DNA from 4 places in the Eleftheria terrae genome. Region 4 is predicted to be linked to each of the others. Evidence: predicted binding sites of a transcription regulator. Region 4 holds the regulator's gene; each other region holds the start of a gene.

Region 1 (4,134 bases), 2.7 Mb from region 4:
CGGCATTACATAACACCTTATATGGCATCAGCGATTCAAAAACCACCGAACAGCATTGGCAACATTTTTCCATCCGCGCCCCAACACTCCCTTAATATTCCTCGCACAGCAGTCGGCACACTGATATTTCCGTCGCAACTCAGAGGCATCAATAGATGCTTGAGATGAAGTAGAAATGGTATTTTCTGACGCGGCAATTGGTATTTTTAACGGCCCGCGCTGAAGTGCTGGAATGGCAAATAGTTAATTTTATCGATATTTAATATTACGTCTGCCCCCAATGTGGGGGCCTCACCAGTGCATGCATTGCAAAAAAATGCGAGTGCTAACGGACAAGACGGAACGTTCTGGACTCGCTTGTTGCGAAAGCGTCGCCCCGGGCAGGCATAGGGAAGGATGAAGTGATCAAGATTGATTTCCCTTGCCGCGGCTCCATTCGACCCTTCTAATTTCGTCAGAAGACTTTAGGCGCAGCGGGTGAAGCGAGAGTGAAGTCGGCGCCTGGAATGCCAGCCCCTCAAGCGAACATGTCCGAGGAGCTGCAACCGCTCCGAGACGCGACGCTCAGGCCCAGTGCTGGGGGTTGGCTCAGGATAGGCCGCTCTGAGCAAGAGCCAGCTCGTCGATGAGCAGAACCGCATTTTTTGCTACAGCAGGGCGAACCGGGCACGACTGTCCAGCACGGTGGTTCCTGCAACCCGATCACCGATATGTGACGCAAGAAGAAGCAGAGCGGGCTGGGCACCGTCTAGCTGCAGGACGATCCTTCGCGACCATTTAGCCCGTCAGCTCTGCTAGGAGCAAGCGCGCTCGCTTCGCGCTTAAGAACCAGGTCCGACAGGACGCGCCCCGCCCTTTGGCCCGCGGGGCAGCATTTTTTCGCTGCCTACCAAGCACGTTTATTCCGCAACAGCGTGGTCGGTGACAAGCGCGGGGTAAGGAGAACCAGTCCTTGCCGATCCAACTTGATAGCGCTCCACAACATTACGGCCGATGGACTGAAAGCGGGCCGCCGCGAGCCGTGCCAACTGAGGCGACACAGCGGGAAGCGATAACTGATCTTCATGAACTGGGCCGCGACGCTTTGCGATCTGCACGTGCAGCGTCCATGCGTCACCGAGCGATACCACCAGCCGCAGTGGCGCCGCGGAAGCATCACGCAGGGCAAGCTCCGGCCGCATCAAGAAGACGGGCATGTCGGCTTGAGCTGCACAGGCTTGCAATCGGCGGATTTGCGCCGGCCGCACCTGGGGCAGCCAAGCCAGCACGGCACCCAGACCGTCGGCCTTGACCGCTTGCTCGGTTGCCCACAGCCGCTCGGCCGGGGTGTCGACACGCACCCGAATCAAGTGGGTTTCAGGAAGGCCAGCCAAACGCAGCCCGGGACAGTAGGGTGCATGGGGCGCCCCCACCAGCCACAAGGGACGCTCTGCGGTCGCCAGCTGGCGCAGTCCCGGCCCGAGCAGTCGCCATTCCGCCAGAGCGGCCTGCGGCTGCAGGATTTCTGTCACCGCGCCCAGGGGCCAACCCCCACCCGGTAGTTCAGCATCCAGGCCGTCGAAGCCGGTACTCACAGTCCGCTGCTCGCCGCACGACAGCTCGGTGCCGCGCCACAGTGAACACTCGATCGCTGGATCGAGTGAATCCAGAACGGTCTCGGCACACCGGTCGGCAGGCACACGTGACGGAGAGGGAGCGGCGGCAGACATGCGGATACCTGTTTATATATACAGTATCTCACCGCCCCGTCCTTGTCGAGTCAGGCCGGTGCCTACACACTCAGCGCCAGAAGAACCGCACGCGTTCCCTGGCCAGAGGGTCGGCGGCTGTTGCGGCGCAGCATTTCACATCTTCAGTGAGGTGAGCACATGTGCGTGAACTACGTCCCGGTTCGCAGCAATGCGCGGCTGCTCGCTGCGTTTGGCATTGGGCTGCCAAGCGAGGACTGGAGGCCGGAGCTGTGGCCGCGCTACCAGGGGCCGATCGTCCGGCGGGACGCCGAGTGCATCGACCTGGGCCTGGAGTCGATCGCCGCCACCTGGGGTTTGCTGCCGTGGTGGGCCAAGGCGCCGAAGATCGCCTGGTCGACCGTCAATGCGCGTGCGGAGGAGGTGGAAAGCAAGGCCTCGTACCGGGACGCTTGGAAACGCGGCCAGCGCTGCGTCATCCCGATGGAGAGCTTTTTCGAGCCGAACTGGGAAAGCGGCCAGCACGTGCGCTGGCGCTTCTGGCGTGGCGACGGTGCACCGATGGGCATCGCCGGGCTCTGGGAGCGATGGCGGCCCAAGGAGCAGGACGGCGAGGAGCTGATCACCTTCACGGCACTCACCGTCAACGCCGACGACCATCCGCTCATGCGGCGGATGCACAAGCCGGGCGAGGAGAAGCGGATGATGGCGATTCTGTCGGAGGAGCAGTACGCGCCCTGGCTAGGGGCACCCCTGCAGGAAGCGCGTCGCCTGCTCAGTACCTATCCGGCCGAGGCGCTTGACGCGGAGCCCGCGCCCCTTCCAACGAAAGCCGCACAACAAACCGGATTAAATGGGGAGGCGTCGTTGGACCTCTGACCGTAGCGGCCCGAAGGCGTGAGGAGCAAGATCGGTCCGCCGCGCGTATCGGCAGGCCGCGGCAGTCGGAGAACTTGTTCTCGAAGGCACGCTTTTTTGGTGAGTCGATCCATGCGCCCCTCGGGACGTCCGTGAGAATGCGCCGCCCTACCTCGGCAGGCGTTGCTCATGGCCAAACGAAAATCCAGTCCCGCCCTTGATCTGATCGAAATTGTCGCTTGGCTCCCTTGGTGGGTAGGCGTCAGCCTCGCAATTGCGTCCTACCTCTGGCTGCATGGCGTAGCGACCACTCCCATGCCGGTGACCAGCGATCCGGCTCAGATCGCTCACTTCACCATCGTGGCACTGTACCGATCGGCCGCGGGCGTCGGGCAGTACGTTCTGCCCATCATCTTTCTGGCGGGAGCGGGTCTGTCGGCTTGGCAGCGCCATCGCGGCAGGAGCCTGGCGGCGAGCGTTGCCAGCAGTGAATCGACGCGGCCGCTGGAGGACATCAGCTGGCAGCAGTTCGAGCAGCTGGTGGGGGAGGCGTTTCGCCAGCAAGGCTACTCCGTGATCGAGCGAGGAGGGGCTGGCGCCGACGGCGGGATCGATCTGGTCCTGCGCAAGGCTGGCCGCAAGTACCTGGTCCAGTGCAAGCAGTGGAAGTCCACCAGGGTCGGGGTCGCCGTCATCCGTGAGCTGTATGGCGTGATGAAGGCATCCGCAGCCGATGGCGGCTTTGTGGTGACCTCTGGGCGGTTCACCGACGAAGCGCGCGCCTTTGCCAAGCAGCAGGCGGTCGTGTTGATAGAGGGCGCGCAGCTGGAGACGATGCTGCGTCGGGCAGCAGCCAAATCAGAGCCGGCGCCTGCACAGGCCGTCGGCGAAGATCCGCAGGCGCCAGCCGAAGCTGTGAAGCCGATCTGCCCGCTCTGCTCCTCCGCTATGACACGAAGGGAAGCAAAGCGCGGCGCCCATGCAGGGCGCTCCTTCTGGGGGTGCACTGCTTATCCCAAATGCCGTGGTACGCGGCCCTCTTAACGAGAAGTGGCCAGCAGCAGACTTGCTTCTGCATGCCTGCGAGCCACTAAGCCGGCAGCACCCGCCCTCCGGCATGTACCCAGCGGCACAACTCGCCTGCGCTAACAAGCCAGGCGCGCTCGTTGATTCAGCGGCGCAGTGTCGACGTCCAAAGCCGTCCGGCACCGAGGTTGAAGGTGAAGTCAACGATGGCCGCCAGCCGGTCCTGCGGCTCGACGGCCAGCACCGGGCAGTAGTGCAGCGTCGCCTCTTCAGCCCTCGCCAATGGAAAAAATGACGTCTGCACCGTGGACCTCACCGGCGCAAATACCTCTCCAGCTTGGCCTTCGATTCAGCCGTGATCTCGTTGATCTTCAGACCAACCTTGAACCCCAACTCGTTTGAAAGGATCGCGTGAACTACGACTGCTTGGCAGTTGATCGCATGGAGCGAACCTTCGAGCGGTAGTGTGAAGAACAATTTGCATTGCGTTGACACTCGTGGGTTCTTCGACACCGCAATACTTACACCACCGCTGCTCACGTCCAAGGCCCTGCCTTCCAGT
Region 2 (4,134 bases), on a different replicon from region 4:
ACCTCGCATACGGCAGGGCGTACCGGCCCATCCTTGAGCAGCTGGGGCTCACCTATACGCAGTACATCACGCTGATTTGCCTTCACGAGCAGGACAACCAAAGCGTCAGCGAACTGGGCACGAAGCTCTTCCTCGAGTCCAACACACTGACCCCCATCCTGAAGAAGCTCGAGGCCATGGGCTACGTGCGTCGCCAGCGCAGCACCACCGACGAACGCGTGGTGGTCGTCGGCCTCACCGACAAAGGAAGGCGGCTGCGTGAACAGGCCCGCGGCAAGAACCTCGTGGCCGCCACCGGGCTCGGCGCCAAGGAGTTCCGCAGCTTGCAGAAGGCGGTGAGCCGACTGCGCGACAGCCTGCTGGAGTCCATGCAACGCCCGATCGACTGAAGCGGTGCCGCCACACTGCTGCGGCGGCGCTCATGTCAGTCGCGTGCGATTGACCTGCACGCGATTGACAACCGAGCCGATGCGTCTAGACCACATCGCATGCGATTAAATCGAATTCGATAAACAAGCGTAAGGCGAGCATGAAGAAGCGACTGTTCCACCTGGCTTGCATCGCGGCGGCAGCCAGTCTCTGCCTGCCTGGCGTGGTCACCTCCGCCCCGGCCACAATGCCGCCGCTCGACGGCGCGACGGGCTGGATCAACTCGGCTCCGCTGACGCCGCAAGCCCTGAACGGCAAGGTGGTGCTGGTGGATTTCTGGACCTACTCATGCATCAACTGCCTGCGCACGCTGCCGTATGTGCGGGCATGGGCGCGCAAGTACCAAGCAGCGGGCCTTGTCGTGGTGGGCGTGCACACGCCGGAGTTCGAGTTCGAGCAGCAGCCGGGCAACGTGCTGCGCGCGGTGCGGGACCTGGACATCGGCTACCCGGTGGCGCTGGACAGCCACTACACGATCTGGCGTGCCTTCGGCAACCGCGCATGGCCGGCGCTGTACTTTGTCGATGCGCAGGGGCGCATCCGCCATTCCCAATACGGCGAAGGCCGCTACGCAGACGCCGAGCGGCTGATCCAGCAGCTGCTCCGCGAGGCCGGCCGCGGCGACTTGACGGCCACGGGGCTGGTGGCTCCGGTGGGCAAGGGCACCCAGGCAGCGGCCAACCCCGAGCAGGCCGAATCCGACGAGACCTACATCGGCTCCGCCCGCGCGAGCGGCTTCGTGTCCACGCACGGCGGCTTGCGCCCGGGCGACCAGGTGTATGCCGGAGCACCGAGCCTCCATGCCAACCAGTGGACGCTGTCTGGCGCATGGCGGGTCGGCGAGGAATACGCCTTGGGGCGGCAGCCGGGCGGACGCATCGCCTACCGTTTCCGTGCCCGTGACCTGCACCTGGTGATGGCCAGCGACAGCGGCCATCCGATCCGTTTCCGCGTGCGCATCGACGGCCGCGCGCCAGGCGCCGACCATGGCACGGACACCAATGCCGACGGTCGCGGCATCGTCGATGCACAGCGCCTGTACCAACTCGTGCGCCAGGCCGCCTCGGCCGGCGAGAGAACCTTCGAGATCGAGTTTCTCGATGCAGGCGTGCGCGTGTATGCCTTCACCTTTGGCTAGACAAGAGAGGAGCTTCAAGATGGAACCCATAGATGCCGGGCGCCGGCGCCTGTTCGGTGCGGCGGCCGTTGCCGGGCTGGCGATGCCGTTCGGCTTGCTCGCCCCACAGGCCCGCGCGCAGGCCGCTGCATCCCGCAGCAGCTTCGCGGCACTGAAACAGGTGAACGCCGGCGTGCTGAATGTGGGCTATGCCGAAGACGGCCCTGCGGACGGTCCGGTCGTGATCTGCCTGCACGGCTGGCCGTATGACATCCATACCTACGTGGACGTCGCCCCCCTGCTCGCACAGGCCGGATATCGTGTGATCGTGCCCTACCTGCGCGGCTACGGCAGCACCCGCTTTCTTTCGCACGACACGCCGCGCAATGGACAGCAAGCGGCGCTCGCGGTGGACGTGATCTCACTCATGGACGCGCTGGGCATCGAGCGGGCCGTCATGGCCGGCTGCGACTGGGGCGCGCGCACGGCCTGCATCCTGGGAGCACTCTGGCCGGAGCGCTGCAAGGCGCTGGTCTCGGTGAGCGGCTACCTGGTCGCCAATCCCAAAACAGCGTTGCAGCCCCTGCCGCCACAGGCTGAATTGCAGTGGTGGTACCAGTACTACCTGGCCACCGAACGCGGACGCCTGGGCTACGAGAAGAACACCCGCGCCTTCGCCAAGCTGATCTGGCAGCAGGCCTCGCCACAATGGCACTTCAGCGACGCCACCTTCGAATGTTCCGCACGCGCGCTCGACAACCCGGATCACGTCGCGATCGCGGTCCACAACTATCGCTGGCGGCTTGCCTTGGCGCCCGGCGAAGCCCGGTACGACGGCATCGAGGCCAGGCTCACCGCTGCACCGGCGATTACGGTGCCGACCATCACGCTGGAAGGCGACGCGAACGGCGCCCCCCACCCTGACCCGGCCTCGTATGCGAAACGTTTCATCGGCCGGTACGAGCACCGGCAGCTGTCCGGCGGTGTCGGCCACAACCTGCCGCAGGAAGCACCGCAAGCGTTCGCCCAGGCGGTGATCGACATCGCCAAGGCCTAGCTCGCCCCGCTTTGGCAGCCCCCTCTCACCTGCCTACCTTACTGAAGATGTGAAGTGCCGCCTGCAGCCGCACGGCGGCCCGTCCGTTGGGGAACAACCGTGTGCGGTTCTTCTCGTGTCGAGTGCGTAAGCATCCGCCTGACTCGACAAGAACCAGGCGGTGAGATACTGTATATATAAACAGGTTCTCGCATGTCTGCTGCTGCTTCCTCTCTCCCTCGTCTGCCTGCCGATCGGTGCGCCGAGACCGTTCTGGAGTCACTGGATCCAGCGATTGAGTCTTCACTGTGGCGCGGTACTGAGCTGTCGCGCGGCGTGCAACTCACAGTAAGCACCGGCTTCAATGGCTTGGATGATGAGTTGCCGGGCAGTGGATGGCCCCTGGGCGCGGTGACCGAAATCCTGCAAGCTCAGGACGGCCTCGCGGAATGGCGACTCCTCGGGCCGGCACTGCGTCGGCTGGCGACGTCGCAGCGCCCGCTGTGGCTGGTGGGCGCTCCTCATGCGCCCTACTGCCCTGGCCTGCGCCTGGCCGGGCTCCCAGAGAGCCACCTGGTCCGTGTGCGGGCCGACACGCCGGCCGAGCGACTGTGGGCCACCGAGCAGGCCGTCAAGGCCGATGGCCTCGGCGCGGTGCTCGCCTGGCTGCCTCAGGTGCGGCCCGCCCAGATCCGCCGCCTGCAGAGCTGTGCCGCTCAGGCCGAGATGCCGGTCTTTCTGATGCGGCCAATGCTCGCACTGCGCGATGCTTCCGCCGCACCGCTGCGGCTGGTGGTCTCGCTCGGCACGGCGTGGACGCTGCGGGTGCGGATCGCCAAGCGCCGCGGCCCTGTTCATGAAGGCGAGTTGACGCTCGCCGCCGTTTCGCCTCAGCTGGCCCGCCTCGCTGCAGCTCGCCTGCAGCCGGGGGGCCGTCGTTCTCTGGAGAGCCACCATGCTGTACTGGGTGGCACTGACACTTCCCCCGTTCCTGTCGTCCCCGAGCCCGCGAACGCCTTCTGAGACCGGCGCCGGGGCCGTGGCCTCGCAGCAGCGGGCCATCGGCTGGTGGGCCTTGCAGTTCACCCCACGCGTTGCGCTGCTCGACGAAGCGGTGCTGCTGGAGGCCGCCGCCAGCCGGCGCTTGTTCGGTGGCGAGGACCGCTTGTGGGAGCGCCTGCAGCAGACGGCGCTGGCCCTGGGCTGCACGGCGGTGGCGCGGGCCCCCACCGCCCGCGCAGCGCTGGCGTTGGCGCGCGCCGGCAGGGAAAACGGCTTTGGCGGGCCACTGCCGGCGCTGCTGGACCCGCTGCCGTTGACGACGGTGACGGAGGCCGCTGCCTGCGAAGCCACGCTGGCCCGCCTGGGCTGTCGCTGCCTGGGCGACGTGCGCCGTCTGCCACGGGGCGGTGTCGGCCGGCGCCTCGGGCACGCCCTCTTGGAAGGCCTGGACCAAGCCTACGGGCTGCGGCCCGAGACTTTCGAGTGGCTCACCCTGCCCGAGCGTTTCGAGGCTCGCCTGGAGTTGCCCAGCCGGGTCGAGCACGCCGAG
Region 3 (4,134 bases), 2.5 Mb from region 4:
CAACACATCTGAACCGAAGCGGGCCGACGCTCACCTTTCGCCGCTTGGCTCTCGGCGACGTGTGGGAGGCAGGAAGGTTCAGAGGCAGGGCGGCGGCTGACGGAGGGCTGCTAGAAGAATGGCAGCGCCGGTCCGGGCGCCAGCCACCGCTGCCTGCCCGCCGTCCGGTACCGGAGTGGGCGTGCAGGGAAGCGGTGTGTCAGCGTGTAGCCCGCGCGCCGCCGCGCCGCGTCATTCGTCGTCGCTGCCACGAACCACCCGCCGAATCACCTCGGCGGAGAAGCCGCGGCTGGCCAGGAAGCGCATCTGCCGGGCCCGCTCCGCCGGTTCGGTGGCCGGCTCGCCAAAACGGCGGTCCCAGACGGCGCGTGCCCGCTCGTATTCGGAGCTGCGGCTGCGTTCCAGCGCGTCGGAGATCAGCTCGGCATCCAGCCCGTGGCCCTGCAGTTCCTGGCGGATGCGGGCGGTGCCGAAGCGGGCCGACTTGCGATGCAGCACCGATTCGACAAAACGGGCCTGCGAGAGCAGGCCCTTGCTTTCCAGTTCGTCGAGCACCGCCTGCACCTGGCCCGGGGTCTCCTCGTGCGGCGCGAGCTTGCGTTCCAGCTCGCGTCGCGAGTGCTCGCGGGTGGCCAGGTGCTTGAGGGCACGCCCCTTCAACGAGAGTTTCTCGAAACCCATCGGCGGCCCCGGCGGCGGGATGTCACTCGTCGCGAGGCGCGGCCTTGGCCTTGCCGGCCGGCTTGTCCGCCGGTTTTTCTGCTGACTTCTCCGCACGATCGGTGTCGGGCTTGGCGCCCGGCGCGGCGGCCAGCAGCGGGATGTTGAGGGCCGCCCGCACCTTGTTCTCGATCTCGAAGGCGACGTCGGGGTTCTCGCGCAGGAATTCGCGCGCGTTGTCCTTGCCCTGGCCGATCTTTTCGCCGTTGTAGGCGTACCAGGCGCCCGACTTCTCGACGATGCGGGCGTTCACGCCCATGTCGATGATCTCGCCCTCGCGGCTGATGCCTTCGCCGTAGAGGATGTCGAAATCAGCTGTCTTGAACGGAGGCGAGACCTTGTTCTTGACAACCTTGACCTTGGTCTCGTTGCCGATCACCTCTTCGCCCTTCTTGATCGAGCCGACGCGACGGATGTCCAGGCGCACCGAGGCGTAGAACTTCAGCGCATTGCCGCCGGTGGTCGTTTCGGGCGAGCCGAACATCACGCCGATCTTCATGCGGATCTGGTTGATGAAGATGACCATGCAGTTGGTCTTCTTGATCGTGGCGGTCAGCTTGCGCAAGGCCTGGCTCATCAGGCGGGCCTGCAGGCCCGGCAGGCTGTCGCCCATCTCGCCTTCGAGTTCCGCCTTGGGCGTGAGGGCGGCCACCGAGTCGATGATGATCAGGTCGACCGAGCCGGAGCGCACCAGTGCATCAACGATTTCGAGCGCCTGCTCGCCGGTGTCGGGCTGGGAGATCAGCAGGTCCTGGAGGTTGACGCCGAGCTTCTGGGCATACTGCACGTCCAGCGCATGCTCCGCATCGATGAAGGCACAGACGCCGCCCTGCTTCTGCATCTCGGCCACGACCTGCAGCGTCAGCGTCGTCTTGCCGGACGATTCCGGGCCGTAGATCTCGACCACCCGGCCGCGCGGCAGGCCGCCCACGCCAAGCGCGATGTCCAGGCCCAGCGAGCCGGTGGAGACGACCTGGATGTCGTCGATCGCCTCGCCTTCGCCGAGGCGCATGATGGAGCCCTTGCCGAACTGCTTTTCAATCTGGGCCAGGGCGGCCTGCAGGGCTTTCGCCTTCTCGGTGTTGAGGGCAGATTTGGTAGGTGCGTCCATTCGGTTCTCCGTTGATCGCGGCATTATCGCAAAAGCTGGATGTTTGTACAGTAGTCCGTGCTCGTATTTACGCAAGGGACTTCACGGCCCGCCCCCCTACAATCGCCGCCGCCACCCCAGCCCTAGCAGGAGAGACAGATGCGAATACTGATCGCCGAGGACGATCAAGTGCTGGCCGACGGACTGCTGCGCTCGCTGCGCAACTCGGGCTATGCGGTCGACCAGGTCAGCGCCGGCAACGAGGCCGACGCCGCGCTGTCGTCCCACGAATTCGACCTGGTGATACTTGACCTGGGCCTGCCCAAGCTGCACGGCCTGGAGGTGCTCAAGCGCCTGCGCGCCCGTGGCACCGCCACGCCGGTGCTGATTCTCACCGCGGCCGACAGCATAGAGGAGCGCGTCAAGGGGCTCGATCTCGGCGCCGACGACTACATGGCCAAACCCTTCTCTCTGCAGGAGTTGGAGGCCCGCGTGCGCGCGCTGACGCGGCGCGGGCTCGGGGCTGCGTCCAGCGTCATCCGCCATGGACCCCTCACCTTCGACCAGACCGGCCGGGTGGCCTACATCAACGATCAGATGATCGAGCTGTCGGCCCGCGAGCTGAGCCTGCTGGAGGTGCTGCTGCAGCGTGCCGGCCGGTTGGTCAGCAAGGACCAGTTGGTCGAGCGCCTGTGCGAGTGGGGCGAGGAAGTCAGCAACAACGCCATCGAGGTGTACATCCATCGGTTGCGCAAGAAGATCGAGCAGGGGCCGGTGCGCATCGCCACCGTGCGGGGGCTCGGGTACTGCCTTGAGAAAATCCCCGGCTGACGCACCGGCGGCCGACCACGGAGCGCCGCCGCAGTGGTGACGCGCGAACAACGCTCGCTGTTCGGCGAGATTCTTGACTGGATGCTGGCGCCGCTGCTGCTGCTGTGGCCGATGAGTGTCGCCCTCACCTGGCTGGTGGCCGAGAACATTGCCAACCGGCCGTTCGACCGGGCGCTTGGTGAAGTGGCTCGCACACTGGCGCAGCAGGTGTCGGTGGCGCAGGTCAAGGGCGGGCTGCAGTTGCCCGAGACCATCGCCGAGTTCCTGCGTGCCGACAATGCCGACACCATCTACTTCCAGGTGCTCGGCGTGAGCGGCGAGTTCGTCAGCGGCGATCGCCAGTTGCCGATGCCCTCGCGCGAGCAGTCGGGGCGGCCCGGTGAGCTGCAGTTCCGCAACGAGGAGATCCACAACGAGCCGATCCGCATCGCCTACCTGTCGGTGACGCTGCCGGCCGCCCCCACGGCGGGAACCGCGCTGGTGCAGGTGGCGGAGACGCTCAACAAGCGGTCGCAGCTGGCCACGGAGATCATCAAGGGCGTCATCCTGCCGCAGTTCGTGATCCTGCCGGTGGCGGTGCTGCTTGTCTGGCTGGCGTTGGCCCGCGGCATCGCGCCGCTGGCTGAGTTGCAGCAGCGCATCCGGCGCCGCCAGAGTGATGACCTGAGCCCGATCGACGAACGCGAGGCCCCGGAGGAAGTGGCGCCGCTGGTGCGCTCCATCAACGACCTGCTGGCCCGCCTCGACCAGTCCATCAAGGCGCAGAAGCATTTCCTGGCCGATGCGGCGCACCAGCTGAAGACGCCGCTGGCCGGCCTGCGCATGCAGGCCGAGCTGGCGCAGCGTGAAATCGATGCGGGCCAGCGCGACCCGGCCGAGCTGAAGAAGTCGCTGCGGCAGATCGCCCGCTCCAGCCACCGCGCCGCCCACCTCGTCAACCAGCTGCTGGCGCTGGCGCGGGCCGAGAACCAGGGGCAGGTGCTGCACCGGCACGAGGTGCCGCTGGCCCGGCTGGCGGCCGACGCGGTGCGCGACTTCGTGCCGCGTGCGCTCGACAAGCGCATCGACCTGGGCTACGAGGGCCCCGAGAGCCCGCCCCTGTTCAGTCCCGGCAGCGCGCGGGTGCTGGGCAATCCGCTGCTGGTGAAGGAGCTGATCCGCAACCTGGTGGACAACGCCATCCTCTACACGCCGGAGGGCGGCACGGTGACCGTGCGGGTGGTGAACGATCCCTTCGGCCAAGTCAGCGTGGTGCAGGTCGAGGACTCCGGGCCCGGCATTCCGGAGAGCGAGCGGGAGCTGGTCTTCCAGCCGTTCTACCGGGCGCTTGGCACCGGGGTGGACGGCAGCGGCCTGGGCCTTGCCATCGTGCGCGAGATTGCCCACCAGCACGAGGCGGAGGTGAACATCGAGGACGCTCGTGAAGGCCCGGGCGGCGCCGACCCGGCCACCGCGCTCGGGCGCGGCACCCGCGTGACGGTGCGCTTTCCGAT
Region 4 (4,134 bases):
CGATGCAGCAGCCAGGCATCGCCTGCTTGAAGAGGGCCGCCAGCTCCAGCACGGTCACATGGACCGAGCTGGAACCGGAATGACCGAGCATGACCACATCGGGATGCTCGCGCCGCACCGCATCCACCACCTGGCCGAGGGACAGCGGTCCCAGTTCCGCATCGAGCAAGCGAACCGGGAACCCGGCGTCGATCAACGGCCCGCCGACCGACAGCAGGCCCAGAGGCGGCAACTGCTCGCGCGGAACGCGGCTGCCGATGGCAGTGTGGGGAGGATTGACGAGCAATATCTTGAGGGCCGGCATGTCACAGGGGTCAGGGCGCCGCGAAACGGCAGGAGGCCGGCGAACATAGCCGACCGCGCCTGCAGTGACAAGGGCATGGCCAACGAAGGCGTTTGCAGCCAGCGGCAACGCCGGCATCGCCTTGCAGTCGCGGCGCGTCGATACCGTTTTGGAGCGGTCTGCCCCCTAGCGCTGCCCGGCGCGTGGCGTCGACCCCGCGCTGGACACTCCGCCATTGCCTTTCGGTCACACCGCCGCTGCGGTCCCTCGACGGTTCGCCGCCGGCCGCCAATCAAGACGGCCTGCACGGTGCGCTTGCTGTATGGCGGCTGATGCGAGACGCCCGGAGGACTCGCCGCGGCTGCCCCGGCTGGCGCCGTGGCGACACTGGCGCTTCCACTGCCTGGGGCGCCGTGGCTACCTGTGACCCGGCGCAGGCGCCGGGCCGCGTGGCTCAGACCGCTGCCACCCAGCGGGCGCCGCCCGGCAGCATCGCTTCGGCGGCCCGTTCGAGTGCGGCCAAGCGGTCGAGCTCACGGCACACATCAACGAAGCTGCCGCTCAGCAGGGTGCGACGATGGTCGCTCGGGTCTTGCACCACCCGCAGGTGGCGGGCCGGTGTGCTGCCCAGCGCCGGTACCCGCACGGTCGGTGCTGCTGCGCCCGGCTGCAGGTGCACGCGCACCTCCCACCGGCCGCCCTTGCCGGCGAACAGGCTCACGCGCAGGTCGGCCTCGCCATGGTCGTCCCAGTGAGCCGACCAGGGCCGCACCGCGAAGACGGTGGTGTGGGCCCGGCGCGCGGCACGCTGGAGCTCGCGCAGGTCAGCCAGGGCCAGCTCGGGCAACCACACGGCCAGCACACCGCCACGGCCGGCCCGCAGCCAGGACAAGGCCCGCGGCAGCGTCTCGTGCGAGGGCACCTCACAGGTGCCGGTGGCCCGGGCGCCCGGCGTGGCCACGCAGCCTTGCGCCGGATCGAAGACCACCCCGGCCGGCTGGCCCAGCAAGGCGGTGCGCTGGCCGTGCGACGCGGCGCTGCACAGCACCGGGCCGAGCAGGGCCAGCTCGGGATGACCCGGCTGCGGCGCCAGCACCTCGACCACGCCGGCGGCCGGCCAACCGCCGGCCGGCAGCACCGCGTCGAGTGCGGGAAAGCCACTCGGGGTGGGACCGGCGGCGGCCGCCGCCGCGGCGCTGCCGCCTGGCCCGGCGGGCGTCATCGGCAGCCACAGTTGCTCGCGCAGACGTGCCCACCAGGAGGGGCGGCGTGGGGAACGCCCCGGCGCGCGGACCAGGCGCGCCTCCGTGTGGCCGTTGCCGGCGTCGGTGGGGGCGGGGGTGGGGGGGGTGTGGATGGAAGAGGCCATGTCCGTCTCCGAAAATCAAAACAGTGCAATGACGTTCGGCAGGATTGGTCGTTTCGGAAGTCCTGCAGCCCGGCTGGGCTGTGCTTCCTGCTCGCTGCACGGGGCTCGCGAGCAGAGGCTCGCGAAACGCCCGCCACCCGCGCAGCGGCTCGGCGAAAAAAGCGTGAGTCGTGGTCGGTCGTCGGCCGGTGCGGCTCAGCCGCTGCCGCGGCTTGCAGTGCGATGGCGCTGGCCCTCGCCGCCCGCTTCGCTAGCGGACATGCGCAGCTGGCCATAGAGCAGCTTGCGCTGGGCGGTGTAGTGCCACCACGGCGCCGCAGGTGCACCGCGCATGAAGTCGATCGCTGCCATGAAGGTATCCAGCACGCAGGGGTCTTGGCGTTGGCCGGTGCGTGCGCACAGGTCGTGGTAGAGCACCAGCGCGTCGCGGCCGATCAAGTCGCGCGGGGCGTGAATGCCCAGCAGCGCCAGGTCTTCAGCGAGCGAGGGGCCGATGTTGGGGATCAGCTCCAGCGACGCGGTCGGATGCAGGCAGTCGGTGTGGCGCAGCGCTTTCATCAGGACTTCCGGAGGCTGGAGTTGAAACACCGGGCAGGTCACATCACCAGGGTGTTGCGGATCAGGCCGACGGCGATGCCCTCGAGCTCGAATTCCTGGCCGGGCTCGACCACGATGGTCTTGAAGTCCGGGTTCTCGGCGATCAGCTCGATGGTGCCGCGTGTCTTCTTGAAGCGCTTGACCGTGACATCGTCACCCAGCCTTGCCACCACGATCTGCCCGTTCTTGGCTTCCTTGGCTTTCTGCACGGCCAGCAGGTCGCCTTCCAGGATGCCGGCGTCGCGCATGCTCATGCCGCGCACCTTCAACAGGTAGTCCGGTTGCCGGGCGAACATGCTGGCACCGACGTGGTAGGTCTGGTCGATGTGCTCCTGCGCCAGGATGGGGCTGCCGGCGGCGACACGGCCCACCAGCGGCAAGGCCAGCTGTGCAATGCCGGGCAGCGGCAGCAGGCCCTGGCGTCCCATGCTGGCCAGCCGCGATTCGTTCACCGAGCGCAATGTGTCAGACTTCAGCCGGATGCCACGCGAGGTGCCACCCACCAGCTCGATGGCGCCCTTGCGCGCCAGCGCCTGCAAATGCTCTTCGGCGGCGTTGGCCGAGCGGAACCCGAGCTCGGCCGCAATCTCTGCCCGGGTGGGCGGCGCGCCGGTGCGCTCGATGGAAGCGCGAATCAGGTCGAGGATCTGCTGCTGGCGCGCGGTGAGCTTGGGAAGGTCGGAGCGTTGCGGGTCCACGGGCACCTCGGGTGGTGGGTTCAAATGGGGTGTTGACAGCCCGGGGCGGTAGCCAGGGCCTACAGCGGTTCGAAGGCGGCTTCCTCGCGGAAGCGGTGGCAGGAACGGCTGAGGCGCAGGCACTGTTCGGGCATCCAGTAGCTGTATTTTTATCCAGTCTTTCGAAAAATGCAAAGCAAAGCGAAGCAGGTCGTGATCCTCGGCACCGGTGGCACGATTGCGGGCACCGCCGCCCAGGCGGCGGACACGGTCGGCTATCGGGCGGCCCAATTGGGCATCGCCTCGCTGGTGGAAGCCATTCCGGGCCTGCTGGCCTGTCCGCTCGAGACCGAACAGGTCGCGCAAGTGGACAGCAAGGACATGGGCTTCTCGGTGTGGCAGGCACTGGCCCGCCGCATTGCGCACCATCTGGCGCGCGAGGAAGTGGCCGGGATCGTGGTCACCCACGGCACCGACACGCTGGAGGAGACCGGCTACCTGCTTCAGCGGCTGCTCGCGCCGGCCAAGCCGGTGGTGCTGACCGCCGCGATGCGACCGGCCTCGGCCCTGCAGGCCGACGGGCCACAGAACCTGCTGGACGCGGTGCTGGTGGCGCGCGAACCAGGCGCGCGCGGCGTGCTCGCCTTGCTGGCCGGCGCGGTGCACAGCGCTGCGGAGGTGCGCAAGAGCCACACCTACCGCCTGGATGCCTTCTGTTCGGGAGACGCCGGGCCGCTGGCGTATGTGGAGGCCGGCCAGCTGCGCCGCCTGCGCGACTGGCCCCAGGGCGAGGCACTGGGCCTGCAGGCGGTGGCGGCCGATGTGGCGGACTGGCCCTGGGTGGAGATCGTCTCCAGCCACAGCGGGGCCGACGGGCGGGCGGTGCGCGCGTTGACGCGCATCGGTGTGCAGGGCCTGGTGGTCACGGCCACCGGCAACGGCACGGTGCACGAAGATCTGGAGGCGGCCCTGCTGGAGGCGCAGGCCGCCGGCGTGCGGGTATGGCGCAGCACCCGCTGCGCCGAAGGCCGGGTACTGCCCCGGCCGGACGATATGCTGCCGGCCGCGCAGGCCGGCACGCCCTACAAGGCCAGGGTCGAGCTGCTGCTGCAGTTGCTGTCCGCGCGCGGCGCCTGAGACGGCGGCGCGCGGCGCGGGCCGCCCTGGCGCGGCCCGCGGGCCCTCAGACCACGCTCAGGCGCACTTCG

Evidence for each region. Region 4 encodes LexA, which represses DNA repair genes until DNA is damaged. Its sites were predicted from a motif close to ACTGTATNNNNATACAGT; they were not measured.
Region 1: the regulator LexA is predicted to act here: its motif matches at 1,717-1,734, upstream of imuA (translesion DNA synthesis-associated protein ImuA).
Region 2: the regulator LexA is predicted to act here: its motif matches at 2,771-2,788, upstream of imuA (translesion DNA synthesis-associated protein ImuA).
Region 3: the regulator LexA is predicted to act here: its motif matches at 1,866-1,883, upstream of recA (recombinase RecA).

The regions. Positions count from the first base shown of each region.
Region 1 is NZ_CP106951.1:3,073,894-3,078,027, forward strand. Features, by position in the region: gene imuA (translesion DNA synthesis-associated protein ImuA) at 900-1,709, opposite strand; gene N7L95_RS13530 (SOS response-associated peptidase) at 1,875-2,567, shown strand; gene N7L95_RS13535 (restriction endonuclease) at 2,736-3,590, shown strand; partial or broken gene N7L95_RS13540 (glycoside hydrolase family protein) at 3,587-3,855, opposite strand; gene N7L95_RS13545 (PilZ domain-containing protein) at 3,885-4,134, opposite strand, start outside.
Region 2 is NZ_CP106953.1:115,010-119,143, reverse strand. Features, by position in the region: gene N7L95_RS27460 (MarR family winged helix-turn-helix transcriptional regulator) at 1-389, shown strand, start outside; gene N7L95_RS27455 (thioredoxin family protein) at 530-1,567, shown strand; gene N7L95_RS27450 (alpha/beta fold hydrolase) at 1,548-2,603, shown strand; gene imuA (translesion DNA synthesis-associated protein ImuA) at 2,796-3,605, shown strand; gene N7L95_RS27440 (DNA polymerase Y subunit UmuC family protein) at 3,622-4,134, shown strand, end outside.
Region 3 is NZ_CP106951.1:3,386,594-3,390,727, reverse strand. Features, by position in the region: gene recX (recombination regulator RecX) at 232-681, opposite strand; gene recA (recombinase RecA) at 704-1,831, opposite strand; gene N7L95_RS14965 (response regulator) at 1,970-2,641, shown strand; gene N7L95_RS14960 (sensor histidine kinase) at 2,723-4,134, shown strand, end outside.
Region 4 is NZ_CP106951.1:411,353-415,486, forward strand. Features, by position in the region: gene bchE (magnesium-protoporphyrin IX monomethyl ester anaerobic oxidative cyclase) at 1-304, opposite strand, end outside; gene N7L95_RS02190 (hypothetical protein) at 738-1,652, opposite strand; gene N7L95_RS02195 (helix-hairpin-helix domain-containing protein) at 1,848-2,210, opposite strand; gene lexA (transcriptional repressor LexA) at 2,249-2,947, opposite strand; gene N7L95_RS02205 (asparaginase) at 3,116-4,063, shown strand; gene N7L95_RS02210 (organic hydroperoxide resistance protein) at 4,110-4,134, opposite strand, start outside.